Regions from separate parts of the Vogesella amnigena genome, predicted to be linked through region 3. Evidence: riboswitches for the same ligand, from Rfam matches in the RefSeq annotation. Region 3 holds a riboswitch; each other region holds the start of a gene.

Region 1 (9,676 bases), on a different contig from region 3:
CCCACGATGCCCTTGATCTGCTCGGACTGGCCGGACAGGCTGCCCATCACGTTATGCAGCGATGCCACCGCATCCTGAATCGACTGTACTTCGCGCTCCACCTCGGCCATGGCGCGATGCGATTCCACCGAGTTGGTGCGCGACTGCGCCACCAGGCCTTCGGTTTCGCCCACGTGGTCGGCAATGTGGTTGATGCTGACGGTGATTTCCTCGATGGTGGCCGCGGTAGCGGACAGCTCGGTGGACTGCACGCGGGAATCCTGGCCGATCTTTTCCGCCACGCGGCTCAGCTCGCTGGCGTCGCGCGCCAGTGCGTCGGACTCCTCGCGCACGGTGATGAACATCTCGCGCAGCTTGGCAACAAACTGGTTGAAGTCATCGGCAATCTTGCCCACTTCATCCAGATTGCCCACCGGCAGGGTCTTGGTAAGGTCGCCATGGCCGCTGGCCACTTCCTTCATTGCCTTGTGCAGGGTGCCCAGGCCGGACAACATGCGCGCCACACCGACATACGCGAAGATACCAGCCAGGATCATGCCGGCCACGGCCAGACCTACCATCACCATCAGCAGCTGGCGTACCGGCGCCATGGCAGCCGCATGCGGCACGGCCACACCCAGCAGCCAGGTCGTATTCGGTACCGGGAACAGCGCCACCATCTGCTTGCTGCCATCCAGCTCGGCAAACTGGATCTGGCCATCCTTGTTCAGCGCGTTCAGGTCAAAGCCCGGAATCACGTCGCTGATCTTCTTCAGACCGGAATCCTTCTGCGGATGGGCAATCACGTCGCCAGCGGCAGTAATCAGGAAGGCGTAGCCATCGCCCGGCAGCTTGGCGGCAGTCACTTCCTCCACCACCCGTGCCAGGGTCACGTCACCACCGGCCACGGCCACCAGCTGACCGCCATCCTTGCGCGCCTGGGCAAAAGTGATGATCGGGCGCTTGGTAGCGGCATCGATATACGGCGGCGAAGCGATTGGGCCGTTGGCATCCTTGGCCGCCAGGAACCACGGACGGCCAGTCGGGTCGTAGCCCGGCGGCACCGGCGAACCGCCGGTGAACTGGGTCATGGTCTTGTCCGGCTGGCCAACATACATGTCATCGAACTTACCGGCCTGCTGTGCCTGGTCGAGAATGGGCTTGAGTTCACCGGTACCAAAGCGCGGCAGTACCGATGCCACGATGGTCTGGCGCACCTGCACCCACTCGGAGACAAAGCTCACCTTGTTGTCGGCCGCCATCTTGATCTGGCCTTCGATCTGGCTCTCCAGCGTGGAGCTCATCTTCCAGTAGGCCACGCTACAGAAGACGACGGCCAGGGCTGCGATGACCAGCAGCACAAACGCCATCAGTTTTGCGCGCAAAGACATGATTGGTTCTTCCCCTGTTTATTGAATTATGGAGTTGGGTTTTGCTACAAACGAGGGCTGGCCTCGTTCCTTTTATAGTCAGAAATCAATTTCGTGTACTTTTGCTTGCGCCACCGTGCACAAGCTAACGACATTTGATTTAAAACAATTTTACATTTTCGATATGTTAGGTTTAAGCCGGAAAAATTTCCACTAGAAGCTGAAGAAAGTTCCCGATGGCCGTTCCCGGCAAGATGCCAGCCTTGCTAGCCCGCTCGCTGTGCACCACTCAAGGAGCACGGCCGTGGATTCGGCAGCAAGCATTCCGCGGCAAGCCGATCAGCAATTGCTGCAACTGCACATCGAATACTGTCCGACATGCGTTGACAGCCCGCGCCGGCTTCTCTAGATTGCGCCAAGCCACGCGGCCAATTTCACAGGTTGGCCGCCACCAGTGCAGGAGAGACTGCCCGGGCCTTGCGCCTGGCGGCAGCGCCGAAGGGGAATCGCCCCAGAAACTCTCAGGCAAAAGAACTGCTCTGGTCAGGCACTCTGGAGAGTAGGCCCGCAGCCGCGCGGCCTCGCCGAAGGCAGCATGGCCAGTACACACTGCGCCGCAATCTCTCAGGCAAAGGGACAGAGGGGGCATCGTCCGGTGATACCGGGCGGACGCCCATCCATCTGTCTGCCACACCCAGCAGACCGTCTGCCCGTCACCGCCCGTTTTGCAAGGCGCGGTGCGGCCAACCTTTTGCCGCCAGCGCCGGTGACCAAGGAGATACCCAATGTTTACCCAGGACATGCAGATTGCCGGCTTCGACGACGCCCTGTGGGCCGCCATGCAGGCCGAAGACCAACGCCAGCAGGACCACATCGAGCTGATTGCCTCCGAAAACTACACCAGCCCGCGCGTGATGCAGGCGCAGGGCAGCCAGCTCACCAATAAATACGCCGAGGGCTACCCCGGCAAGCGCTACTACGGCGGCTGCGAGCACGTGGACGTGGTGGAGCAGCTGGCCATCGACCGTGCCAAACAGCTGTTCGGCGCCGACTACGCCAACGTGCAGCCGCACTCCGGCAGCCAGGCCAATGCCGCCGTGTACATGGCGCTGCTGGAGCCGCACGACACCGTGCTTGGCATGAGCCTGGCCCACGGCGGTCACCTCACCCACGGCGCCAAAGTCAACTTCTCCGGCAAGATCTATCACGCAGTGCAGTACGGTCTGAATCCGGAAACCGGCGAGATCGATTACGACGAAGTGCAGCGCATGGCCAATGAATATCAGCCGAAGATGATCGTGGCCGGCTTCTCCGCCTACTCGCTGATCGTGGACTGGAAGCGCATGCGCGAGATCGCCGACAGCATCGGCGCCTACCTGTTCGTGGACATGGCGCACGTGGCCGGTCTGGTGGCTGCCGGGCTGTACCCTAACCCGATTCCGCACGCCCACGTGGTGACCACCACCACCCACAAGACCCTGCGCGGCCCGCGTGGCGGCCTGATCCTGGCTGCGGCCAACCTGGAGCTGGAGAAGAAGCTGAATTCGGTGGTATTCCCCGGCATTCAGGGCGGCCCGCTGATGCACGTGATCGCCGCCAAGGCCGTAGCGTTCCAGGAGGCGCTGCAGCCGGAATTCGTCGACTACCAGAAGCAGGTACTGGCCAACGCCCGCGCCATGGTGGCGGTGTTCCAGGAGCGCGGTTACAGCATTGTGTCCGGCAAAACCGACGACCACCTGTTCCTGCTGAGCCTGATCGACAAGGGCCTTACCGGCAAGGCTGCCGACGCCGCGCTGGGCGCCGCTCACATCACCGTGAACAAGAACGCGGTGCCGAACGACCCGCAAAGCCCGTTCGTGACCAGCGGCATCCGCATCGGCACCCCGGCCATCACCAGCCGTGGCTTCAAGGAAACCGAGGCGCGCCAGGTGGCGCACTGGGTGTGCGACATCCTCGACGACATCGAGAATCCGGAAGTGAGCGCGCGTGTAAAACGCCAGGTAGCGGAGCTGTGCGCCGCCTATCCGGTCTATCGTTAAATAGTAGTGAACGTTGCGGCCAACCCTGGCCGCAACGTATTGTCCAATAACACGGGCTTACCGCCTGTAAACCGGGCGCCGCCAACCCACGGCGGCGCCGCAACCAGACAAGAGAAGCAGCATGGCTATCAGTGTTTTCGACCTGTTCAAGATCGGCATCGGCCCCTCCAGCTCCCACACCGTCGGCCCGATGCGCGCCGCGCGGCAGTTTGTTGCCCGCCTGGAAAAAGACGGCTTGCTGGCCGCCACCACGCGCGTGAAATCGGAAATGTTCGGTTCGCTGGGCGCCACCGGCAAGGGGCACGGCACCGATACCGCGGTGCTGCTGGGTCTGGCTGGCGAACAACCCGACTTGGTCGATACCGACGCCGTGCCGCAGATACTGGCCACCATCCGTACCGACAAGGCCATCAACCTGCTCGGCCAGCAGCTCATCGCCTTCAACGAAGCGGAAGACCTGCTGCTGTACAAGCGCAAGGCCCTGCCCTACCACCCCAACGGCATGATCTTCGAAGCCTTCGACGCTGCCGGCAACAGCCTGTCCAAGCGTGCCTACTACTCGGTAGGCGGCGGCTTCGTGGTGGACGAGGCAGCGATCGATGCCGGCTTTGTGCCGCCGGGCGTGACCGAACTGAAGCACCCGTTCAAGACCGGTGCCGAGCTGCTGGCGCTGTGTCAGCGCCACGGCAAGAGCATCAGCCAGATCATGCTGGAGAACGAGCTGGCCTGGCGCAGCGAGGGAGAGGTGCGCGCCGGTCTGCTGCAGATCTGGCAAGTGATGCAGGGCTGCGTGCAGCGCGGCTGCAGCCACGAAGGCATCCTGCCCGGCGGCATGAAGGTAAAACGCCGCGCCGCCGACCTGTACCGCAAGCTCACCAATGCGCCGGAAGCCGCACTGCGCGACCCGCTGACGGTGATGGACTGGGTAAACCTGTACGCACTGGCGGTGAACGAGGAAAACGCCGGCGGTGGCCGCGTGGTAACCGCCCCCACCAACGGTGCCGCCGGCATCATCCCCGCAGTGCTGCATTACTACGCGCGCTTTGTACCGGGCGCCAACGACGATGGTGTGGTGCGCTTCCTGCTCACCGCCGGCGCCATCGGCATCCTGTTCAAACTCAATGCCTCCATCTCCGGTGCAGAAGTCGGCTGCCAGGGCGAAGTTGGCTCTGCCTGTTCCATGGCCGCCGGCGCACTGGCGGAAGTGCTGGGCGGCACGCCGGAACAGGCGGAAAACGCCGCCGAGATCGGCATGGAGCACAACCTGGGCCTGACCTGCGACCCGGTGGGCGGCCTGGTGCAGGTGCCGTGCATCGAGCGCAATGCCATGGCGGCGATCAAGGCCATCAACGCCGCGCGTATGGCACTGCGTGGCGACGGTCAGCACTTTGTGTCGCTGGACCGGGTGATCAAGACCATGCGCGACACTGGCCGTGACATGAGCAACAAGTACAAGGAAACCGCGCGTGGCGGCCTGGCGATCAATGTGATCGAGGTGCCGGTGAACATCGTGGAGTGCTGATGCCCATCTGCGGCCAACCCTGGCCGCAGACAAGACAACGCCCGCAAATGCGGGCGTTTTTCATGGGCAACCGTAAATACCGACTTAGCGGCTTGACCTCCAAGACGGCATCTATTCACCACGTAGGTTGCGGCCCTGCGCAGCGAAGCCCAACGTTTACCGCGTCAGGTTTTGTATCCGCTGCGCGGATGATGTTTGAAGTCGCCGGTTCCGCCCGGCGGACGGGCCAGGGGGCGTGCCGCCGCCCCCTCGCGACCCCGCTCGCCCCTTATGGTCCGCGAAACCCCGGCCAAAAAGGCATTCGCCAGGCGCCGGCAATTCGCCGTTTGCTAACGTCAAACGGCTCAGCTGCCGTCTTAAAACCTGGCGAACACCATTTTGGCCGGCGCTCCCCGTGGGGCAGTTTGGGCGCTTCACAACGTTGGCCGCAAATTTTGTTGCGGCATGACCGCCCAAACGGTATCTGCGGTGTTACGCGGTATCCGTTGCACACAAACAAAAAGCCCGGCATTGCTGCCGGGCTTTGCTGACTTGCGTCGAGAGGCTTACTGGGCCGCGGAAGCAGCAGCTGCCGGAGCGGCGCCACCACCAACGGTTTCCATCACGGTCCACTGACCGTTCTGTACCTTGTACACGGTAATGCCACCGTCTTTCAGGTCGCCCTTCTCGTCGTAGGTCCAGTTGGAAGAGGTCACGCCATCCTTGTACTGGATCTTGGCCAGTACCGGCAGGTACTTGGCCGGCTCGGCGGAGTTGGCTTCCTTCATGGCGGCGATCAGCACGCGGGTAGCATCGTAGCCGTACGGGGAGTAGGTAGCTACGTCCATGTTGAAGCGGGCCTTGTAACGGGTAGCGTAATCAGCACCCTTCGGCATCTTGTCCAGCGGCAGGCCAGCCAGCGAGGCGATGGTGCCTTCGGCTTCCTTGCCAGCCAGCTGCAGGAAGTTCGGGGTCTTGGTCATTTCGCCGGATACCAGCGGAGCCTTCAGACCCAGGCGCTTCATCTGCTTGGCCATCGGAGCGGACTGCGCATCGGCGCCACCGTAGAACACCACGTCCGGCGATACGCCCTTGATGGAAGTCAGGATGGCGGCAAAGTCGGTAGCCTTGTCGTTGGTGAATTCACGCTTCACCACTTCGCCACCGGCTGCCTTCACTGCCTTCTCGAATTCGTCGGCCAGACCCTGACCGTAAGCGGTGCGGTCGTCAACGATCACGATCTTCTTGGCGCCCAGCTTGTTCACCACGAACTGGCCCATTACCGAACCCTGCTGGGTGTCGGAGGTCATGGAACGGAAGGTGGTCTTGTAACCCTGGGTGGTGAACACCGGGGAGGTCGCCATGGCTACCATCGGGATGCCGGCGTCAGAGTAGATCTTGGAAGCCGGGATGGAGGTGCCGGAGTTGAAGTGGCCAACGATACCGGCCACTTTGTTGTCGACGAACTTCTGAGCCAGCTGGGTGGCGATCTTCGGGTCAGCCTGGTCATCTTCCGCTACCAGTTCGAAAGTCACCGGCTTGCCATCGATGGACGGCTTCTCGGCGTTGGCATCTTCGATTGCCAGGGTCACGCCGTTCTTGTATTCCTCGCCGTAGTGAGCCTGCGGGCCGGTCAGCGGGGCGGCAAAGCCGATTTTCACCACGTTGCCGCTGGCTTCTGCAGCCGGAGCGGAAGCGGCGTCGGTAGCAGCCTGGTCTTTCTGGCTGCAACCTACGATAGCCAGGGCGGCAGCAACAGCAAGGGATACGCTGGTCAGTTTGTTCAGTCGCATGTCGTTTCTCTTCTCTTTGTGTGTCAGGGTTTGCTCGTGCCAATGGATTTTGTCGATTGGCGAACGTTTACAACAAGGCAGGCGGCATTATTTCAATGCCGCCCGCCCCGCGCAAGTCCAATCAGTCTCCGATGCTCATCAGACTCGCATTACCGCCAGCAGCCGTGGTATTCACGCTAATGGCACGCTCCACTACCAGTCGGTGCAGGTTGTAACCACCCTGCTCGACCAGCAACAGCGGAATCAGGGCACCGTCGCGACGGGCCAGCGTCTGGCGCAGGCGTTCGGCATCCGGGCCGGCATACAGCAGCGCGGTCACGTCGGCTGCCTCTACCTTGTCGGCCACTTGCACCGCGCTCTTGAGCTGTGCGGCCAACTGTTGTGCGGCGCTGTTGTCCTGCAGCAGCACCTGGTTGCCGGTGGCAAACGCGGCCGCCACCTGCATCACCAGTGCTTCCAGATTGTCTGCCCAGCAGGCCACCAGGCCACGCGGCGCAAACAGCAGGGTATTGAGTTCGCCGGTGGGGCCCGGCAGGTTGGCCGCATGCTTCAGCGGCGAATGGCTGCGTGCCGCGGCAATCACCTCCTGCAGATGCTTGCGGGCACCATCATCCAGTTTCAGCTTGGGCAGCACGGCCTGCAGTTGATCCAGCGCGGAGAAGTCCACCGCTTCCGGATTGGCATCCAGCTTGGCATCCCAGCTGCCACGGGTCAGACGGTACAGGTAGAACGGGCCACCGGCTTTCGGGCCGGTACCGGACTTGCCTTCGCCGCCGAACGGCTGCACCCCCACCACCGCGCCAACGATGTTGCGGTTCACATAGATGTTGCCCACCTTGATCTTGCTGGTGATGCTGTCGATGGTGTCGTCGATGCGGCTGTGAATACCGTGGGTCAGGCCATAGCCGGTGCTGTTGATCTCGTCCACCACCGCGTCGATCTGGCTGGCTTCAAAGCGGATCACGTGCAGTACCGGGCCGAACACCTCGCGCTCCAGCAGCTTGATGCTGTCGATCTCGAACAGCGTCGGGGCCACGAAGGTGCCGCCGGCACATTCATCGCTGAGCTTGGCCTGGTACATGCTGCGGGCGCGGCCCTTCAGACCGTCGATATGACGCAGCAGGTTGCCCTGTGCCTCGGCGTCGATCACCGGGCCGATGTCGGTATCGAAGCGCGCCGGGTTACCCACGCGCAGCTCGTCCATGGCGCCCTTGATCATGGTCACCACCTTGTCGGCGATATCGGTCTGCAGGTACAGCACGCGCAGTGCCGAGCAACGCTGGCCGGCGGAATCGAAGGCGGACGACAGTACGTCGGTCACCACCTGCTCCGGCAGCGCCGAGCTGTCGACGATCATGGCGTTCTGGCCGCCGGTCTCGGCGATCAGCGGCACTTCCTCACCACGGCCGGACAGCGCGCGGTTGATGATCTGCGCGACTTCGGTAGAGCCGGTGAAGATCACGCCCTTGATGCGCGCATCGGTAGTCAGTGCAGCCCCCACCACTTCGCCGCGGCCCGGCAGGAACTGCAGCACGTCACGCGGCACGCCGGCTTCATGCAGCAAACGGATGGCGTAGGCGGCGATCAGCGCGGTCTGCTCGGCCGGTTTGGCCAGCACCACGTTGCCTGCGGCCAAGGAGGCGGTGACTTCACCGATGAAGATCGCCAGCGGGAAGTTCCACGGGCTGATACATACCACCGGCCCCAGCGCCGGGTTGCGCTGGTTATCGAATTCGGCACGCACGTGGGCGGCGTAGTAGCGGCAGAAGTCCACCGCTTCGCGCACTTCGGCAATGGCGTTGTTCAGGGTCTTGCCGGCCTCGCGCACCGCCAGGCACATCAGGGTCGGCATGTGCTCTTCCATCAGATCGGCCATGCGGTCCAGGCACTGCGCACGCTTGGCGGGCTCGGTGGCGGCCCATACCGGCGCGGCGCGCACAGCGGCTTGCAGCGCCACTTCCACGTCCTCGCGGCTGGCTTCCTGCACCTGGCCGACGATGTCGGACAGGTTGGCCGGATTGCGTACCGGCTGCGGGCTGGAAACTGGCACATCACTGTCGGCCAGCAACGGCACGGCCTGCCATTGCTGGGCCTCGGATGCCTGCAGGGCTTTTTCCAGCGACTGCAGCACGTGCTCGTTGGCCAGATCGATACCCTTGGAGTTCTTGCGCTCGTTGCCGTACAGCGCTACCGGCAGCGCGATCTTGCTATGCGGCAGGCCGCCATGGCGACCAGCCTCGGCCACCGGGTCTTCCACCAGTTCCTCAATGGATACGCTCTCGTCCACGATGCGGTTCACGAACGAGGAATTGGCACCGTTTTCCAGCAGGCGGCGTACCAGGTAGGCCAGCAGCGTTTCGTGCGAGCCAACCGGTGCGTAGATACGGCACGGCTTGTCCAGCTTGTCCTTGCCTACTACCTGGTCGTACAGGGTCTCGCCCATGCCGTGCAGGCACTGGAATTCGTAGTCCTTGCCCTCGGCCAGGTGGTAGACCGCGGCCAGGGTGTAGGCGTTGTGGGAAGCAAACTGCGGGTAGATGGCATCCTGTGCGGCCAACAGGCGCTTGGCGCAGGCAATGTAGGACACGTCGGTGTACACCTTGCGGGTGTAAACCGGGTAGCCAGGCAGACCATCCACCTGGGCGCGCTTGATCTCAGCATCCCAGTAGGCGCCCTTCACCAGGCGCACCATGAAGCGGTGCTTGGTACGGCGGGCCAGGTCGATCAGGTAGTCGATCACGTACGGGCAGCGTTTCTGGTAGGCCTGCACCACGATACCGATACCTTCAAAACCATCCAGATCCGGATCATTGGCCAGCGCTTCCACCAGATCCATGGAGATTTCCAGGCGGTCGGTCTCCTCCGCATCGATGTTCAAGCCGATGTTGTACTGCTTGGCCAGCAGGAACAGTTGCTTCAGGCGCGGCAGCAGCTCGCTCATCATGCGCTCGTGCTTCATACGCGCGTAACGCGGGTGAATGGCGGACAGCTTCA
Region 2 (9,676 bases), on a different contig from region 3:
CATGGCAGGCGGCGAGGTGGCGGATGTCGATACGCTGCGTCCGCTGCTGGCGCCGTTGTCGCAGCGGGTAACGCATATGGGGCCGGTAGGGGCCGGGCAGGTGACCAAGGTGTGCAATCAGCTGATCGTCGCCAGCAATGCCATGCTGATTGCCGAGACGGTGCGGCTGGCCGAGCAGGCTGGCGTGGATGCCGCGCTGCTGGCGCCGGCACTGGCCGGCGGCTTTGCCGATTCGCTGCCGCTGCAGATTCTGGCACCGCGCATGGCAGCGCGGCAGTTCGAGCCGCTGCAGTGGAAAGTCGGCACCTTGTTGAAGGATCTTGGCAATGCGTTGACGCTGGGGCAGGAGACCGGCAGCCCGTTGCCGCTGGCAGGCCTTGCTCAGCAGCTGATGCAGCAGCATGCCGCGCTGGACGGCAATGCACAGCGTGATCTCGCCAGCGTCATCGAACACTACAGCGGGAGCGGGCAATGAGGTTTGCGGCCAACCTGAGCATGCTGTTTACCGAGCTGCCACTGCCGCAGCGCTTTGCCGCGACCGCACAGGCCGGCTTTGCCGCGGTGGAGATCCAGTTTCCGTACGACGTAGCGGCGGCAGAACTGGCGGCGGCGGCCACCGCTGCCGGAGTGGAAGTCATCCTGATCAATGTGCCTGCCGGTGACCTGATGCAGGGCGGAGCGGGGTTGGCCGCACAGCCGCGGCTGCAGGCGGAGTTTGCCGCCGCGCTGCCGCAGGCGCTGGCCTATGCCCAGGCACTGGGTGTGCGCATGGTGAATGTGCTGCCCGGCAGGCTGGCGGAGGGTGTCAGCCGTCAGCAGGCACTGGCCACGCTGGCGGCCAACCTCGATGCTGCGGCGGACTTTTTCCGGCCGCATGGCATCCGTGTAGTGTGCGAGGCAATCAATGATATCGATATGCCAGGCTTTCTGCTACGCACCGCCGACGAGCTGGCCGTGCTGCTGGCGACTTGCAATAGTCGTGACATTGGCATGCAGATCGATCTGTATCACATGGCGCGCATGCAGCAGGACATTCCGGCGCTGCTGTCGAAACATCTTCCCGCCATTGCCCATGTGCAGTTTGCCGATGCGCCGGGGCGGGGCGAGCCGGGTAGTGGTGAACTGGCGCTGCGCCAGTATCTGCAGCAGTTGGATGCGTTGGGTTATCGCGGTTGGTGCGCCGCGGAATACCGGCCGACACGACCGACCGTGGAAACGCTGGCCTGGCTGACCACTGATGCTTGGTGATTTTTTGCATACACTTTGGCGTGGCATTGCAAAATCAGTGGCTTGCCGCTGTTGTCGTTGAATATTTCTTGCAATGGCAAAATATTTTCGTTATAGTGCGCCCTCTTCGAAATTAGCCGGCGGATTCTACCCGCGCCGTCGGCCTCTGATATTTCATCGCCTCTGACGCCTTTTGGCCTGTTGCCGCCATGTCCTTGCTTTCAGGACCGCTGTTTGCCGCTTGTCAGGTTGGTTCGATGACCTGTTACCCCTCAAGCGGGCTTACACCCGGCTTATCCAGCCGGACTGAAAGGATTGATATGCATTTCTCCGATCTCGGACTTCCCGTTGTTGTTGCCAAAGCCCTGGAACAAGCCGGTTACGATACCCCGACTCCGGTACAGGCCGAAGCCGTACCGGCAGCTATCGCCGGTCGCGATCTGCTGGTTTCCGCACAAACCGGTAGCGGCAAGACCGCAGCCTTCCTGCTGCCGGCACTGACCCGCATCAGCGAGCGTTCCAAAGGCCCGGGTAACGGCCCGCGCGTACTGGTGCTGACCCCGACCCGCGAACTGGCACAGCAGGTGGAAAAGAACGCCATGGTTTACGGTGAAGGCATGCGCTTCCTGCGCACCGTTACCCTGGTAGGCGGCGCTTCCTTCGGTTTCCAGACCCGCGCACTGTCGCGCCCGGTTGACATCATCGTGGCTACCCCGGGTCGCCTGATGGACCACATGCGCTCCGGCCGCATCGACTTCTCGCGCCTGGAAATGCTGGTGCTGGACGAAGCCGACCGCATGCTGGACATGGGCTTCATCGAAGACATCGAGACCATCGTTGCCGCCACCCCGGCCGAGCGTCAGACCCTGTTGTTCTCCGCTACCCTGGACGGCATCGTCGGCAAGATGGCCGAGCGCATGACCCGCGATCCGCAGCGTATCGAGATCGAGCGCAAGGATGACAGCGGCAGCATCGAAGAACATCTGCTGTACGCCGATGACAACAACCACAAGAACCGTCTGCTGGACGCCATCCTGAAGGAGTCCAACTTCGACCAGGCCGTGGTGTTCACCGCTACCAAGATCGGTTCCGAAGAAATCGCCGACAAGCTGTGCGACATGGGCTACTCCGCAGCCTGCCTGCATGGTGACATGCCGCAAAGCTGGCGTAACCGCACCCTGAACGACCTGCGTCGTGGCCGCATCAAGATCCTGGTGGCTACCGACGTGGCCGCTCGCGGCATCGACGTACCGGGCATCGGCCTGGTAGTGAACTACGATCTGCCGAAGCAGGCGGAAGACTACGTGCACCGTATCGGCCGTACCGGTCGTGCCGGCCGCAGCGGCGTGGCGATCACCATCGCCGAATCGCGCGAATTCCACCGCGTACGTCGTATCGAGCAATACCTGAAGCGCCAGCTGGCTGAAGCCGTGATCCAGGGCATGGAGCCGACCCGTCGTCCGCCGAAAGGCCGTCGTCCGCAAGGCGCCGGTGCTCGTGACGGCCAGCGTCGTGGTGGCTACGGCGACCGCAAGCCGGGTTCCGGCTACGCAGGCAACCGTGGTGGCAGCAGCTACGGCGATCGCCGCGGCAGCAGCGGTCCGCGTCAGGGTGGCCATGGCGGCGAACGCCGTGCCCCGCGCGCAGAATAAGCGTTAGCGAGCCATTCAAAAAAACCGCCCTGCCAGTAAAGGCAGGGCGGTTTTTCTATGCAGCAGCCCCAGGCTTGCGCTCAGGGTTGGCCGCAAGCGGGCATCAGCATTCCACGATATTCACCGGCACCTCAATCACATTGATCGCCAGGCCGCCACGCGCGGTTTCCTTGTACTTGCTGTTCATGTCGCGGCCGGTGTCGCGCATGGTCTTGATGACCCGGTCCAGCGACACAAAGTGCTGGCCATCGCCGCGCAGTGCCATGCGCACCGCGTTGATGGCCTTTACCGCCGCCATGGCGTTGCGCTCGATGCACGGCACCTGCACCAGGCCGCCCACCGGGTCGCAGGTCAGGCCCAGGTTATGCTCCATGCCGATCTCGGCGGCGTTTTCCACCTGCTCCGGCGTCGCGCCCATTACCTCGGCAAGGCCGCCGGCTGCCATCGAGCAGGCCGAACCGACTTCGCCCTGGCAACCGACTTCGGCACCGGAGATGGAGGCATTGAGTTTGAACAGGATGCCGATCGCGCCAGCGGTGAGCAGGAAGCGCACCACGCCATCCTCGTTGGCACCCGGCACAAAACGCGCGTAGTAGTGCAGCACGGCAGGGATGATGCCGGCAGCACCGTTGGTGGGCGCAGTGACAACTCGTCCGCCGCCGGCGTTTTCCTCGTTCACCGCCAGTGCGTACAGGTTTACCCAGTCCATTACCGTCAGCGGGTCGCGCAGGCTGGCTTCCGGGGCATTGGTGAGCTTGCGGTACAGGTCGGCAGCACGGCGTTTCACCTTCATGCCGCCAGGAAGAATGCCTTCCTGTGCGCAGCCGCGCTGTACGCAGTTCTGCATTACCTGCCAGATACGCAGCAGACCGGCACGCACTTCTTCCTCGCTACGCCAGGCCAGCTCGTTTTCCAGCATGATCTGGCTGATGCTCTTGCCTTCACGCTGACACAGCGCCAGCAGTTCGGCGCCGCTGCTGAACGGGTGGCGTAGCTCCTCGCTGCCCGGTGGGGTGAAGCCGGCATCGATTGCCGCCTCATCCACCACGAAGCCACCTCCCACCGAGTAGTAGGCGCGCTTGTCCAGCACTTCACCTTGATCGTTACGCGCCTCAAAGGTCATGCCGTTCGGGTGAAAGGGCAGTGTCTTGCGCTTGTGCAGCACCAGATGTTCACCCTCGGCAAAGGCGATTTCGTGGCTGCCAAGCAGCCGCAGCCGCTTGCTGTCACGAATCGCCGCCACCATGCCCGGCACCGCATCGGTATCCACTTCGTCCGGCAGCTCGCCCTGTAGCCCAAGCAGCACGGCAATGTCGGAGCCGTGGCCCTTGCCGGTGGCGCCCAGCGAGCCGAACAGCTCGCAGCGCACGCTGGCCACTGCCGGCAGCAGACCGTCTTTTTCCAGACGGGCGACAAACTGCCGCGCGGCACGCATCGGGCCGACGGTATGCGAGCTGGACGGGCCGATGCCGATCTTGAACAGATCAAACACGCTGAGGGCCATGATCAGCTCCCGCTGGTTTCACGGTATACCGGGAAGGCGGCACACAGCTCTGCAGCCTGGCGTTTTACACGCGCGCTCACTTCCGGGTTCTCGATGTCGTCGAGAATGTCACACACCCAGTGCGCCACCTGGCGCGCTTCGGTTTCCTTGAAGCCACGGCTGGTGATCGCCGGGGTGCCGATACGGATGCCGCTGGTCACGAACGGGCTTTGCGGATCGTTCGGCACCGCGTTCTTGTTCACGGTGATGTGGGCGGCGCCCAGCGCGGCGTCGGCCGCCTTGCCGGTAAGGCCCTTGTCGATCAGGCTCAGCAGGAACAGGTGGTCGTCGGTTTTGCCGGAGACGATGCTGTAGCCACGGTCCTGGAACACCTGCACCATGGCGCGGGCGTTGGCCAGCACCTGCTTCTGGTAATCAACGAATTCCGGCTGCAGCGCCTCCTGGAATGCCACCGCCTTGGCGGCAATCACGTGCATCAGCGGGCCGCCCTGGATGCCGGGGAATACCACCGAATTCAGCTTCTTCTCCAGCTCCGGGTTGGCCGCAGCGAGGATCAGGCCGCCACGCGGGCCGCGCAGGGTCTTGTGGGTGGTGGTGGTCACCACGTGGGCGTGCGGAATCGGGTTCGGGTACAGGCCGGCGGCTACCAGGCCAGCTACGTGGGCCATGTCCACGAACAGGTAGGCACCGATGCTGTCGGCGATTTCGCGCATGCGCTTCCAGTCCACGATCAGCGAGTAGGCGGAGAAGCCGGCCACGATCATCTTCGGCTGGTACTCATTGGCCATGCGCTGTACTTCGTCGTAATCGATCTCGCCGGTTTCCGGATTCAGGCCGTACTGCACCGCGTGGTAGATCTTGCCGGAGAAGTTGACCTTGGCGCCGTGGGTGAGGTGGCCGCCGTGGGCCAGGCTCATGCCGAGCACGGTGTCGTGCGGCTCCAGCAGCGCCATGTACACGGCGGCATTGGCCTGGCTGCCGGAGTGCGGCTGCACGTTGGCGTAGTCGGCGCCGAACAGCGCTTTGGCACGGTCGATGGCCAGTTGCTCCACCACGTCCACGTGTTCGCAGCCGCCGTAGTAGCGCTTGCCGGGGTAGCCCTCGGCGTACTTGTTGGTGAGCTGGCTGCCCTGGGCCTGCATCACGCGCGGACTGGTGTAGTTTTCGGAGGCAATCAGCTCGATGTGGTCCTGCTGGCGTTGGTCTTCGGCCTGCATGGCGGCCCACAGGGCGTCGTCGAAGCCGGCAATCTGCATATCACGGGTAAACATGGCGCTCTCCAGACAAAGGCTGCGGCCAACCTTGGCCGCAAGCCCGGTAAATGGGGGTGGGTGGTCGCTAGCGACCTTGCTTGCCCCCTCTGTCCGTGTGCCTGAGAGATTGGGTGCGCGTGTACGCACCGTGCTGCCTTCGGCGAGGCGCCATGCGGGCGCCTGCTCTCCAGAGAGCCTGGGCAGACAGTCCTTTTGCCTGAGAGTTTTCGGGGCGATTCCCCTTCGGCGCCGCCGCTGGTTTTGCAACCGGGCGATCTCTCCTGTCTGCCTGATGTGGCTGCGACCCAATCTAGAGAGCGGGTTGTCGGGCGTCAATGCCGCCGGTGGAGCGCCTGGCCATGGCGATGGCAGGGCGCCTGGCGGTGGGGATTGCGCCGGGAGGAAAATAGGTGGATTTGCGTCGCGGTCAAAATGAAAGCGGTCGCTTATGGCAATGCCGTCAGGGGCGGCCTTCGCATGTCGCTGTAAAAATAAATTGCTGATTTATATGGGAATTGATGTGTTTTTGCCACAGTCGGCCTGCGGTCAGCGCGTCTCGGCGTCGCGGTCCTGGTTCAGTGCATCTGTCAGCGGTTGGCAACCATGCGGAAAGTTTGTCTGCAATTCGCAGTCGCAGGTGAAGGGTTGCGGCCGCATGATGGCGTAGCCCTGGGCATAATCGATGCCCAGCAGGCCAACGGCCTGCATCAGCTGCGGCGTTTCGACGAACTCGGCGATGGTGCGCTTGCCCATCACGTGGCCGATGTGGTTGATGGCTGCCACCATGGCGTGATCGATGGGGTCGTCCAGCATGTCCTTGACGAAGCTGCCGTCGATCTTCAGGTAGTCCACCGGCAGGTGTTTCAGGTAGCTGAACGATGACATGCCGGAGCCGAAATCATCCAGCGAGAAACGGCAGCCCAGCTGCTGCAGCTCGGCAATAAAGCGCGTGGCATCGCTGAGATTGGCGATGGCGCTGGTTTCGGTGATCTCGAAACAGATGCTGTGCGGTGCAATGGCATGCTGGCGGAACTGCTCGCGCACGAAATCGAGAAAAGCATCGTCGCCGATGCTGTTGCCGGACAGGTTGATGGCGCAGGTGGCAATGGGGGCCCCCTTACGGCAATGCTGTCTGGCAGCCAGGGTGGCAAATGCCTGCTGCACCACCCAGCGGTCGATCAGCAGCATCAGGCCGTAACGCTCCGCCGCCGGGATGAAGCTGATCGGCGGTACCAGGCGGCCGAATTCATCGTGCAGCCGCAGCAGCAACTCGATATGGACGCCGCTGGACGCCTCTTCGTGCAGCGGCGCGATCTGCTGCATGTATAGACGGAAGCGGTTTTCCTCCAGTGCCAGGTGGATGCGCTGCACCCAGGCCATCTCGCCGTACTTCATCGATAGTTCCGAGTCGTCCGGATGGTAGACCTGCACCCGGTTGCGCCCCTTTTCCTTGGCCATGTAGCAGGCGACATCCGCAGCGCGCAGGGCTTCGGCCAGGGTGCTGAGTGGCCGGCTAAGATGCACCAGCCCGATGCTGATACTGGTATTGAACGGCCGGCCCTGCCAGACAAAGTGCAGATCCTGCACGGTTTGCCGCAACGCCTCGGCAATCTGGCCGGCATGAATGGCAGGGCAGTGCTCCAGCAGGATGCCGAATTCGTCGCCGCCCAGCCGGGCCAGGGTGTCCCCGTCACGCAACTGTTTTTGCAGCAGGGTGCAGATCTGGCGCAGCAGCTCGTCGCCGGCTGCGTGTCCACTGGTGTCATTCACCAGCTTGAACTGGTCCAGGTCGAGAAACATCAGCGCATGTTCTACCGGCTTGCTGCTGCTGGCCTGCCGCTCGATGGCGAGCTCCAGGCGCTGCTCGAATTCGCGGCGGTTTACCAGGCCGGTGAGCGCATCGTGACTGGCCTGCCAGGACAGGTTGGCAACGTACTGGCGCTCGCGGGTCATGTCGTGCAGCACCAGTACCGCACCACTGACACGGCCATGGCTGAAGATCGGCGCGGCAACCAGGGAAATGGCAATGGCACTGCCGTCCAGGCGCACCATCAGCTGGGCATGCTGGCTGCTGCCGCTGGTTTTTCCGCTCAGTATCTCTTCCAGCAGCTGGCCGTCTTGTTGCTGGTTCTGCTCGTCCAGCATGCGGATTATGGAGTTCAGCGGCAGTCCGCGTGCCTGTTCGTCCAGCCAGGTGGTGAGCTGCTCGGCTGCCGGGTTCATGTAGGAGATGAAGCCGGCTTCATCAATGGTGATGACGGCATCGCCAATCGAGGCCAGGGTAACCTGAGCGCGTTCCTTTTCTTCGTTCAGGGCTTGTTCGAATGCGGTGCGCTGTCGCAATAGCTTGCTGGTACGCCGGGTTGCCAGCATGACCAGCAGTGCACTGGCCAGTACGTTGACGGTGAGCAGCAGCTGCTGGATGAAGCGGGAGGCGGCCCCCAGCGAATCGGAGAAGGCCTTTTCCAGCGGGGTGAGCTGTTCGTTGATGTGGCGGATCTGCGCCGCCCAGCTGCGTATTTCCTCAGGGCTGGGGCGGTGGTGGCTGAAGGTGGCATGCATGCTGGCCGCAAGCTCGGTGAGCTGCAGCAGGTGATGGTCGCCGGCGGTCCAGTGCTGGATGGCGGTTTTCAGGTAGCTGACGTGGCGGAAATTGCGGTACAGCCAGATCATGCCGGGGACGTCGTCCGGGTGGTTGCCGCCCTGTATGAAACTGCTGCCGGCGCGCGCGAGATCAGGCTCGGCGGCATCCAGCGCCTGTCGGCCGTCACGGTCCGCCAGCGGAATGGCGATGGCTTGCTGGTAACGCTGAAACAGCAGCGGGTCGCCGCTGTCGGCATAAAGCTTCAGATAGTGAATGGCATCTTTCTGCCCCTTCGACCACAGGCTCTCGCCGCTGACATAGGCGCGCACATTCGACAGCATGTACAGGCTGATGCCGCTGACGGCAGCCTGCAGTATGGCCACCAGCACAAAAGGCCAGACGGTGCGCAGCAAGCGAGCGTGATGGCTGCTGGGTGGTGGTCGCATGAGTCTAGGTCGCCTTTCTTGTTGCGTGCCCCCTGTATGGGCATTTCAGGTCAGGTCGAGGTGTGGCGAGACGGCGATAGGCGGCAAAACGAGTTTGAATGAATTCTTATCAATATATAGCTGCAAGCACGCAAACTGCATAGTATTTGCCGGCGGGCAGCAGGAGATGGCACCGATTGCGGTGGGGCTGGCGCGGGATGGCGGCAGCAAAACGGGGCCGGCGCGTAACAGGTGATGCTGTCGTGCGCCGGCCCCGTTGGGGGTGTGGCAGCGGGTTTACTGCCAGCAGATCAGGGTGTGGTTCTTCTTGCCGCGCTTGAGCAGGCTGTACTGGCCAAACAGGCGCTCACCATCGGCAATCTGGTGTTCCAGGCTGTCTGCCTTGTAGCCGTTGATGCTCACCGCGCCGCTCTGGATGAAGGTGCGGGCCTCAGACTTGGACTTGGCCAGGCCGCCTGCCACCAGGGTGTCGATCAGGCCGGCATTGTCGCGTGGCAGCTGGACACTGGGCATGCCATCCTGCGCCAGCTGTGCCAGGTCGGATTCCGTCAGGTCGGCAACACTGCCGCTGAACAGGCTGGCGCTGATCCGTTGCGCGGCCTCCACTGCGGCCTGGCCATGCACCAGCGCGGTTACCTGTTCCGCCAGGATGCGCTGTGCCTGCGGCTTGCCGCCGCTGCTCTTGTCCTGCTCCTCGATGGCGGCGATCTCGTCCAGCGACAGGAAGGTAAAGTAGCGCAGGAACTTGTACACGTCGGCATCGGCGGTGTTCATCCAGAACTGGTAGAACGCGTATGGCGATGTCTTCTTGGCATCCAGCCAGATAGTGCCGGACTCGGTCTTGCCGAACTTGGTGCCGTCGGACTTGGTGACCAATGGCATGGTCAGACCAAATACCTGCTCCTGGTTGAGTCGACGAGTCAGGTCAGTACCCGCGGTAATATTGCCCCACTGGTCGGAGCCGCCGATCTGCAGTTTGCAGCCAAGACGTTTGTTGAGTTCGGCAAAGT
Region 3 (9,676 bases):
CGAACGTGCTGGGCAAGGCTGCCGCTGGCGTCTATGCGGCCGACCGGGTGGAAAAGCTTGATCCCGCCCTACTGCGCCAATTCTTCGTGCGCGGGGTCGGCAGCAATGCCGGCAAGGTGAAGGTGAAGGCGGCGTGGAGCCGGCAGATCGACTTTCGCCGCATCAACCTGGTGGACAGCCAGTGGCCGCAGCTGGAGCAGTTCGATGTGATTTTCTGTCGCAACGTGCTGATCTATTTCGATAAACCTACACAGGCCGGCATTCTCGAACACTTTGCCCGGCATCTGAAACCGCATGGCTTGCTGCTGCTGGGGCATTCCGAGAATATCCAGCACATCAGCACTACCTTTGAGCCCTGCGGCAAGACTGCTTACCGCCTGGCGCGGGGATAAGACGGCATGGGACAAGCGCGCAAGATTCGCGTGGTGGTGGTGGACGACTCGGCACTGATTCGAGAGTTGCTGAGCAAGATCATCAATGCCGCGCCGGACATGGAAGTCGTGGCACTGGCGCCGGATCCGCTGGCGGCGCGCGAGCGTATCCGCGAGACCAATCCGGACGTGGTGACACTGGATGTGGAAATGCCGCGCATGGATGGCCTGGAGTTCTTGCGCCGGCTGATGAGCCTGCGGCCAACCCCGGTGCTGATGATTTCCTCGCTCACCGCTGCCGGTTCCGATATTGCCCTGCGGGCGCTGGAACTGGGCGCGGTGGATTGTATTGAAAAGCCGCAGGTGGATATCAGCCGCGGCATGCAGGAGTATGCAGAGCTGATTTGCGACAAGATACGCACCGCCGCCGCCGCGCGGGTGCAGTTGCCTACCCGTTTCATCCAGCCACAGGTGCAGCCGGTGCCAGCGCTGGCCAATGCGCCCATCCTGCGCAAGGATGCGGTAATCGTGGTGGGGGCCTCCACTGGTGGTACCGAGGCGCTGCGCGAATTTCTCAGCGGCTTGCCGGTGAATACGCCGCCGGTGCTGGTGGTGCAGCATATGCCGGAAAATTTCACGCTGTCGTTTGCCAACCGGCTGGACCAGTGCTGTGCCATGACGGTGAGTGAAGCCACCGATGGCCAGCCGTTGAGCAGTGGCCATATCTATATCGCGCCGGGGCATTCCCACCTCAGCATCGTCAGGAGCGGCGGGCAGCTGTGTACCCACCTGGATCAGGGCGAACCGGTGAATCGCCACCGCCCGGCGGTGGATGTGCTGTTCGATTCCGCAGCCAGCCTGCTGGGCAAACGGGCGGTAGGGGTGATTCTTACCGGCATGGGCAAGGATGGTGCCGCCGGCATGTTGCGCATGCGCGAGGCCGGTAGCTACAACCTGGGGCAGAACCAGGCGACCTGCGTGGTGTACGGCATGCCGCGCGCCGCGTATGAAATCGGCGCGGTACACGAAGTGGTGCCGCTGCCGCACATGGCCGAGCGTGTACTGGCCTATCTGTGCGGCCAACAGAAGCGGGAGGTCTGATGCTTACCGGCCACGCGGCGCACCGCTATCTCGACAAACATTTCAACCGCAATGCCGCCAAGCTGTTGCCGGGCGAGTACCAGGCCACCGACGACGGCCTGCTGCTGGTGACCGTGCTGGGCTCCTGCGTTTCCGCCTGCCTGCGCGACCGGGCTACCGGTATTGCCGGCATGAATCACTTCATGCTGCCGGATCAGGGCAGCAGCAGCAGCGACCGCCTGATGCCGGCTCGCTTCGGCACCCATGCCATGGAGCTGCTGATCAACGACATGCTCAAGCTCGGTGCCAGCCGCCGCAGCCTGGAAGCCAAGGTATTCGGTGGCGGCAATGTGCTGGATGGCATGACCAAGGCTAATATCGGCCAGCGCAATGCCGGTTTCGTACGCGCCTTCCTGGCCCAGGAAAACATCCCCATCGTGGCGGAAGACCTGGGGGCGGATATCGCGCGCAAGGTGTATTTCTTCACTGACAGCGGCAAGGTGCTGATCAAGAAGATCCGCCCGCAGCACACTCTGGTGCAGGAAGAGGAAAGCTACCGCCGCCGCATCGACCGCGACAGCGAGAGCAAGGCCGGCGGCGACGTGGACCTGTTCATCTGAGCCAGTCGAGAGTGTTGACAACGTTCCTTTGCACTGCAAAAGAGTGTTGTTTTATCAACAGGAAGGCTGCCGACTCAAGCACTTGGCTAGAGCGGCCCGGCTTTGCCGGGGCCGGTTACGCATAAGCGGGTAGTTTGTCAGTCGCCAGGGTTGGCCGCATCTGCGGCCAACCTGCTACTGCTAGCGCTCCAGCAGCGGCAGCTTGTCTGTCACCGTGGCCCAGTGTTCATGGTCCGGCAGCGGCTCCTTCTGCTCCACGATTACCGGCCATACCCTGGACAGCTCGGCATTCAGTGCCAGCATGGCGTGCTGGGCCGGCGGCAGCTCCTCCTCGGTGGTGATGGCGTTGATCGGGCACTCCGGCACGCACAGCGTGCAATCGATGCACTCGTCCGGGTCGATCACCAGAAAGTTGGGGCCTTCGTGGAAGCAGTCCACCGGGCACACTTCCACACAGTCGGTGTATTTGCATTTGATGCAGGCTTCGGTTACAACGTGCGTCATTTTTCGCCCTCCAGCGCAGCCCGTGGTGGCCGCCTCTGCTGATTATTGTTTGCCAGCCCGCATATGTCTGCTTCTGATTCCACCTATCGTGGCCGCTTCGCGCCCAGCCCCACCGGTCTGTTGCACGCCGGCTCGCTGACCACGGCAGTCGGCAGCTACCTGGAAGCTCGCAGCCGGGGCGGGCAATGGCTGCTGCGCATGGAAGACCTGGACCCGCCACGTGAAATGCCGGGGGCTGCGGCCAACATCCTGCGCACGCTGGAAGCCTTCGGCTTTGAATGGGACGGCGAGGTGGTGTACCAGAGCCAGCGTCATCACCTGTACCGCGCGGCGCTGGATCAGCTTGTCCGCCAGGGCGACGCCTACGGCTGTGCCTGCACCCGCAAGGAAATCAGCGAACAGGGGCGGCGTGGCGTGGATGGCATGGTCTACCCCGGTACCTGCCGTCACGGCGTGGCTGCAGGGCGCAGCCCGCGTGCCTGGCGGCTGCGGGTGCCGGATGCCGAACTGGGCTTCGACGACCGGCTGCAGGGCTATTACGCGCAACAGCTGCAACGCGACATCGGCGATTTCGTGCTGCTGCGTGCCGATGGCTTCTGGGCCTACCAGCTGGCGGTGGTGGTGGATGATATCGAGCAGGGCATCAGCGATATCGTGCGTGGCGCCGACCTGCTGGTGTCCACCCCGCGCCAGCTGTGGCTGCGGCAGTGTCTGGGCAGCGCGATGGTCAGCCATTGCCACCTGCCGCTGATGGTGAATGCCGCCGGCGAGAAGCTTTCCAAGCAGACGCTGGCGCCTGCCATTTCCCCAGCGTTGGCCGCACAGGAGCTGCGGCTGGCACTGCGGCGGCTGGGCCATGTCGCACCGCCGGAGGTGCAGAGCCTGGCGGAACTGTGGCAGTGGGCGCGCGGCAGTTGGTCATTGTCCACAGTGCCGGTAGGCCCGGTAGTGATCGAATAACTGCCTAAACGCTTGGCGCTAAAGCGATTTATCACGTGCTGCGGCAAGCGACTTGTCGCAAGTGTCTGAAAACTGGGCAAAACCCGACTTGCCAAGCGGGCTTTGGGCGACGATAATCGCCGCATTCCGCAGGAGAGTGCAGCCGCAGGGCTGCCGCCGAAGGCGCAAGTGCACCCGCAATCGCTCAGGCAAAAGGACTGCAAGAATCGGGCCGCAAGGCCTGCTGAATCTGGAGAGCGGCGCATAACGCGCCCACCGAAGGGGCTAACGGCGCAATGCCGGAAAATCTCAGGTGCATGGACAGAGGGGTGTGAGCTAGCGGAAAAACTCACTCCGAGGACTTGCCCAATGACGGCCCCGAAACGTACCCCACTGTTTGACGCGCATATTGCTGCCGGTGCAAAGATGGTTGACTTTGCCGGCTGGGAAATGCCCATCCATTACGGCTCGCAGCTGAAAGAACATGAAGTTGTGCGTAACGACGCCGGCATGTTCGACGTGTCCCACATGACCGTGGTCGACATCAGCGGTAGCGACGCCAAGGCCTGGCTGCAAAAGCTGATCGCCAACGACGTGTCCAAGCTGGGCTTCGAAGGCAAGGCCCTGTACTCCGGCATGCTCAACGAGCAGGGCGGCGTGGTGGACGACCTGATCGTGTACCTGGCAGCCAATGGCTACCGCATGGTGATCAACGCCGGCACTACCGAAAAAGACCTGGCATGGATGGAAAAGCAATCCGCCGGTTTCGACGTGAAACTGCAAGTGCGCCGCGACCTGGCCATGCTGGCGGTACAAGGCCCGCAAGCCATTGCCAAGGTCTGTGCCGTGAAGCCGGACTGGGCTGAAGCCATCCAGGGTCTGAAAGTATTCCAGGGCCTGCCGTTCGGCGAGTGGTTCGTGGCCCGCACCGGTTACACCGGTGAAGACGGCCTGGAAATCATGATTCCGGCTGCCGAGGCCATCAATTTCTTCAATCAGCTGCAGGCAGCCGGCGTAGCGCCGATCGGCCTGGGCGCGCGCGACACCCTGCGTCTGGAAGCCGGCATGAACCTGTACGGCCACGACATGGACGAAACTGTGTCGCCGCTGGAAGCCGGCATGGGCTGGACCATTGCCTGGAACCCGGAAGAGCGTGACTTCATCGGCCGCAAGGCACTGGAAGCCCAGAAAGCCGCCGGCGTGGCCATGAAACAGGTTGGCCTGGTGCTGGAAGGCCGCGGCGTGCTGCGCGAAGGCCTGAAAGTGGTGGTAGAGGGCGCGGGTGAAGGCATCATCACCAGCGGCACCTTCTCGCCGACCCTGAAGCATTCCATCGCCATCGCCCGTGTTCCGGCTGCTACCGGCGCCACCGCTCTGGTGGACCTGCGTGGCACCCTGACCGAAGTGCGCGTGGTGAAAATGCCGTTCGTGCGCAACGGCAAGAAAGTTTTTGAATAAGCTGGTGTATAACGACGTGGCGAGAGCGTCACCCCGGTACTACCCAATCAAGATCCAAACTATCTGCATCAGGAGAATCACATGAGCAACATCCCCGCCGAACTGAAATACGTATCCAGCCACGAATGGCTGCGTCTGGAAGCTGACGGTACCGTTACCGTGGGCATCACCGAGCATGCACAAGAGCTGCTGGGCGACATCGTGTTCGTGGAACTGCCGGCAGTTGGCAGCGCACTGGGTGATGGCGAGCAGGCTGGCGTGGTGGAATCGGTAAAAGCCGCTTCCGATATCTACGCGCCGATCGCCGGCGAAGTGCTGGAAGTGAACGCCGAACTGGAAGCAACTCCGGACCTCGCCAACAGCGAGCCGTACGGCGCAGGCTGGTTCTTCAAGATCAAGCCGGCCAACGCCGCCGATCTGGACAAGCTGCTCGACGCCGCTGCCTACGCAGCCGAAATCGGCGCCTGATCGAATTGCCCTGCCGTCTCTCGATGGCGGGGCTTTTGTTTTTTTGAATCAGGATTCCGCCACGAAAACCACGAAAAGACACGAACGATAAATTAGCAGTCACATCCGTACGATGCGACCTGTCAGGGTGGGTTCGTGTGATTTCGTGGTTTTCGTGGCCAAGATCCTGGTTCTTTAATGACGGAACCGAAGACATGTCGCTCTCGCAACTCTTCAATCATCAAGAATTCATCGAACGCCACATTGGCCCGTGCGAGGCCGAGAAGGCCGAGATGCTGGCCTACGTAGGTGCTGCCTCGCTGGAAGACCTGGTAGCGCAGACCGTGCCGGCCAACATCCGCTTCAACCGCGCGCTGGACATCCCGCCGGCGCAGCGCGAAGCCGACGCCCTGGCCGACCTCAAGGCCGTAGCCAGCAAGAACGTGGTGAACAACTCCTTCATCGGCCTGGGTTACTACCCGGTGCTGACCCCGGGCGTGATCCTGCGCAACGTGCTGGAAAACCCGGGCTGGTACACCGCCTACACCCCGTACCAGGCTGAAATCGCCCAGGGCCGCCTGGAAGCGCTGCTGAACTTCCAGCAGATGATCATCGACCTGACCGGTCTGGAAGTTGCCAACGCCTCGCTGCTGGACGAAGCCACCGCCGCCGCCGAAGCCATGGCCATGGCGCGCCGTGTGTCCAAGTCCAAATCCAACCAGTTCTTCGTGGACAGCCGCGTGCTGCCGCAGACTCTGGATGTGATGCGTACCCGTGCCGAATACTTCGGCTTCGAGCTGGTGCAGGGCCACCCGGAAGAAGCCGGCAACGGCGAATACTTCGGCGTGCTGTTCCAGTACCCGGGCGAATCCGGCGAGCTGCTGGATCTGACTCCGTACATCGCTGCGGCCAAGGCCAAGGGCGCGCTGGCCGTGGTTGCTGCCGACGTAATGGCGCTGGTGGCACTGAAGTCGCCGGCCGAAATGGGCGCCGACGTAGCGGTGGGCAACACCCAGCGCTTTGGCGTGCCGATGGGCTTCGGCGGCCCGCACGCCGCCTTCTTCGCCTTCAAGGACGACATGAAGCGCTCCGCCCCGGGCCGCATCATCGGCGTATCGGTGGATGCCAAGGGCAAGACCGCGCTGCGCATGGCACTGCAGACCCGCGAGCAGCACATCCGTCGCGAAAAGGCCAACTCCAACATTTGTACCTCGCAAGTGCTGCTGGCCAACATCGCCGGCATGTACGCCGTGTACCACGGCGCCGAGGGCGTGAAGCGCATCGCCGCGCGCATCCACCGCATGGCTGCCATCTTCGCCCACGCGGTGAAGGCTGCCGGCGGCAAGCTGGTATTCGACCGCTTCTTCGACACCGTACAGGTTGAGCTGGGCGCCAATGCGGCCAACGTTTACGCCGCTGCACTGGCAGCCGGCATCAACCTGCGCGATGCCGGTAACGGCGTGCTGGGCGTGGCCTTCCACGAAGCCGCTACCGAAGCCGACCTGAAGCAGCTGATCGAGATCTTCACCGGCAAGCCGGCCGATATCGCCGCGCTGGACGCCGCCGCTGCAGACGCCATTCCGGCCGCGCTGAAGCGTGAATCCGCCATCCTGTCGCACCCGGTGTTCAACACCCACCACAGCGAACACGAGATGCTGCGCTATCTCAAGAAGCTGGAAAACCGCGACCTGGCGATGAACCACTCCATGATCAGCCTCGGCAGCTGCACCATGAAGCTGAACGCCACCAGCGAGATGATCCCGATCACCTGGCCGGAATTCGCCAACATGCACCCGTTCGCCCCGCGCGAACAGACTGCCGGCTACCTGGAAATGATCGAAGGCCTGCAGCAGCAGCTGATGGCCATCACCGGCTTTGACGCCATTTCCATCCAGCCGAACTCCGGCGCGCAGGGCGAATACGCCGGCCTGCTGGCGATCCGCCGCTACCACGCCAGCCGTGGCGAAGCGCACCGCACCATCTGCCTGATCCCGCAATCCGCACACGGTACCAACCCGGCTACCGCGCAGATGCTGGGCATGCAGGTTGTGGTGGTGAAGACCGACGACAACGGCAACGTGGACATGACCGACATGCGTGCCAAGGCCGAGCAGCATGCGGCCAACCTCGGCGCGCTGATGATTACCTACCCGTCCACCCACGGTGTGTTCGAGGAAGGCATCAAGGAAATCTGCGAGATCGTGCACGCGGCCGGTGGTCAGGTGTACATGGACGGCGCCAACATGAACGCCCAGGTGGGTCTGACCCGTCCGGCCGACATCGGTGCCGACGTGCTGCACATGAACCTGCACAAGACCTTCTGCATCCCGCACGGCGGCGGCGGCCCGGGCATGGGCCCGATCGGCATGAAAGCGCACCTGGCGCCGTTCATGGCCAACCACGTGGTGTCCGCAGTACCGGGCGCCGTGGCCGGCCAGAGCGCGGTATCCGCTGCGCCGTTCGGCTCCGCTTCCATCCTGCCGATCTCCTACATGTACATCCGCATGATGGGCGCGGAAGGCATGAAGCACGCCACCGAAATGGCACTGCTGAACGCCAACTACCTGATGAAGAACCTGTCGGCGCACTACCCGGTGCTGTACACCGGCCGTAACGGCCGCGTGGCACACGAGTGCATCATCGACCTGCGCCCGCTGAAGGCCGCCTCCGGCGTGACCGAAGTGGACGTGGCCAAGCGTCTGATGGACTACGGCTTCCACGCGCCGACCATGAGCTTCCCGGTAGCGGGCACGCTGATGATCGAGCCGACCGAATCCGAATCCAAGGCCGAGCTGGATCACTTCATCGCCGCGATGGTTGCCATCCGCCAGGAAATCGACAAGGTGCAGAACGGTGTTTGGCCGGCGGACAACAACCCGCTGGTGAACGCGCCGCACAGCAAGGCCGACATCGCCGGCGAGTGGACCCGCCCGTACAGCCGCGAAGAAGCCTTCTTCCCACTGCCGTACGTGCTGGAAAACAAGTTCTGGCCGAGCGTGAACCGTATCGACGACGTATACGGCGACCGCAACCTGATCTGCAGCTGCCCGTCCATCGACAGCTACCAGTAAGCCCAAGGTTGGCCGCATGCGGCCAACCCCGGCATGGCAAAGCCCCGCGCAAGCGGGGCTTTTTGTTTGTGCGGGGTAGGGCGGAAGCCCGGTTACAGCGGGCGTTCCGCCGATCAGGTAGCTGCAAGATTGGCCGCAAGCGGGTAAGCCATGGCGGAATGCCCCTGCGGGGCTTCCGGCCTACGACAATGCACGGGTAGGGCGGAAGCCCGTCCTTACCGGGCGTTCCGCCAATCAGGCAGATACGGAATCCGTAGCCCGGATAAGCCGCAGGCGCATCCGGGGTCGTGCGGCCAACGATGGCCAGCCCCCGGATGCGCTACGTTTATCGAGTGTCCCCGGATGCGCTGCGCTTATCCGGGCTACACGTGGCGGGTGTCAGGCGCTGGGCAGGTCGATCACCACCCGCCACAGCGCATGGCCGGAGTGGTGGTATTTGCGCTCGAACGGGGTGAGAAAATCCTGCGGCTGCCAGCGTTCGGCCTGGCAGGGTTGGCCGCATAGCTGGCTTACCGCCAGCGCGTGTTCTTCGGCATAGGTCTGCCAGTTGCTGCGCAGTTCCAGCCGGCCGCCGAGTGACAGCGCGATAGGGAATACCGCGTGGCCGTGCCAGCGGCGTTGCAGGTGTTCCGGCTTGGGCCAGGGGTTGGGGTAGAGCATCCATTGCTGCGCCGGGCGGATGCCGTCGGCGGCCAGCAGGCGCCAGATGTCCACCATGTCGGCGCGCAGCAGCAGTGCGTTGTCCGGCAGTGGCGCCGGCTTGCCGCGCTGCAGGCGGTCCAGCGACTGGTCGATGCCGACCACGAAATGCTCCGGCTGCTGCGCCGCCAGGTTCAGCGTGGAGGCGCCCACGCCGCAGCCGGTGTCCAGCACCAGCGGCGTGCGGCCGTCCCAGGCCGCCAGCAGGGTGGCGTAGGCGGCGCGGTTGTAGTCGGCGAACGGTTTCTGGAACGGGTGCTGCGCATGGCGCGCCACTACCTCGGCCAGACGGCTGTGCGGGCCGGGTTGTGAACTGGTGACGGGGCGGGAGTTGGCGAACATGGGGAATCCGGTAAGGGTTGGCCGCATGGTGCGGCTGCTTGCTGGTACTGGTGGGCACGCTGCGCTTTGCCCACCCTATATGGGGCGTCAGGCAGTGGCAGGGTGGGCAAAGGCCTGTGGCCGTGCTCACCGCCGGGGTCGCGGC

The links. Region 3 has a riboswitch for glycine ahead of gcvT (glycine cleavage system aminomethyltransferase GcvT). Riboswitches for the same ligand answer to the same signal wherever they lie in the genome.
Region 1: another riboswitch for glycine. It lies ahead of glyA (serine hydroxymethyltransferase); the one in region 3 lies ahead of gcvT (glycine cleavage system aminomethyltransferase GcvT).
Region 2: another riboswitch for glycine. It lies ahead of glyA (serine hydroxymethyltransferase); the one in region 3 lies ahead of gcvT (glycine cleavage system aminomethyltransferase GcvT).

The regions. Positions count from the first base shown of each region.
Region 1 is NZ_JBHRYH010000015.1:2,325-12,000, reverse strand. Features, by position in the region: gene ACFOKJ_RS06945 (methyl-accepting chemotaxis protein) at 1-1,370, opposite strand, end outside; glycine riboswitch at 1,797-1,896, shown strand; glycine riboswitch at 1,898-1,993, shown strand; gene glyA (serine hydroxymethyltransferase) at 2,135-3,388, shown strand; gene ACFOKJ_RS06935 (L-serine ammonia-lyase) at 3,510-4,910, shown strand; gene ACFOKJ_RS06930 (branched-chain amino acid ABC transporter substrate-binding protein) at 5,456-6,682, opposite strand; gene putA (trifunctional transcriptional regulator/proline dehydrogenase/L-glutamate gamma-semialdehyde dehydrogenase) at 6,804-9,676, opposite strand, start outside.
Region 2 is NZ_JBHRYH010000042.1:42,256-51,931, forward strand. Features, by position in the region: gene ACFOKJ_RS13625 (NAD(P)-dependent oxidoreductase) at 1-475, shown strand, start outside; gene ACFOKJ_RS13630 (hydroxypyruvate isomerase family protein) at 472-1,248, shown strand; gene ACFOKJ_RS13635 (DEAD/DEAH box helicase) at 1,548-2,879, shown strand; gene ACFOKJ_RS13640 (L-serine ammonia-lyase) at 2,983-4,383, opposite strand; gene glyA (serine hydroxymethyltransferase) at 4,386-5,654, opposite strand; glycine riboswitch at 5,832-5,930, opposite strand; gene ACFOKJ_RS13650 (EAL domain-containing protein) at 6,183-8,666, opposite strand; gene tyrS (tyrosine--tRNA ligase) at 8,943-9,676, opposite strand, start outside.
Region 3 is NZ_JBHRYH010000043.1:29,799-39,474, reverse strand. Features, by position in the region: gene ACFOKJ_RS13860 (CheR family methyltransferase) at 1-392, shown strand, start outside; gene ACFOKJ_RS13855 (protein-glutamate methylesterase/protein-glutamine glutaminase) at 399-1,472, shown strand; gene cheD (chemoreceptor glutamine deamidase CheD) at 1,472-2,071, shown strand; gene fdxA (ferredoxin FdxA) at 2,252-2,575, opposite strand; gene gluQRS (tRNA glutamyl-Q(34) synthetase GluQRS) at 2,639-3,535, shown strand; glycine riboswitch at 3,655-3,745, shown strand; glycine riboswitch at 3,755-3,849, shown strand; gene gcvT (glycine cleavage system aminomethyltransferase GcvT) at 3,884-4,972, shown strand; gene gcvH (glycine cleavage system protein GcvH) at 5,054-5,440, shown strand; gene gcvP (aminomethyl-transferring glycine dehydrogenase) at 5,635-8,490, shown strand; gene trmB (tRNA (guanine(46)-N(7))-methyltransferase TrmB) at 8,869-9,531, opposite strand.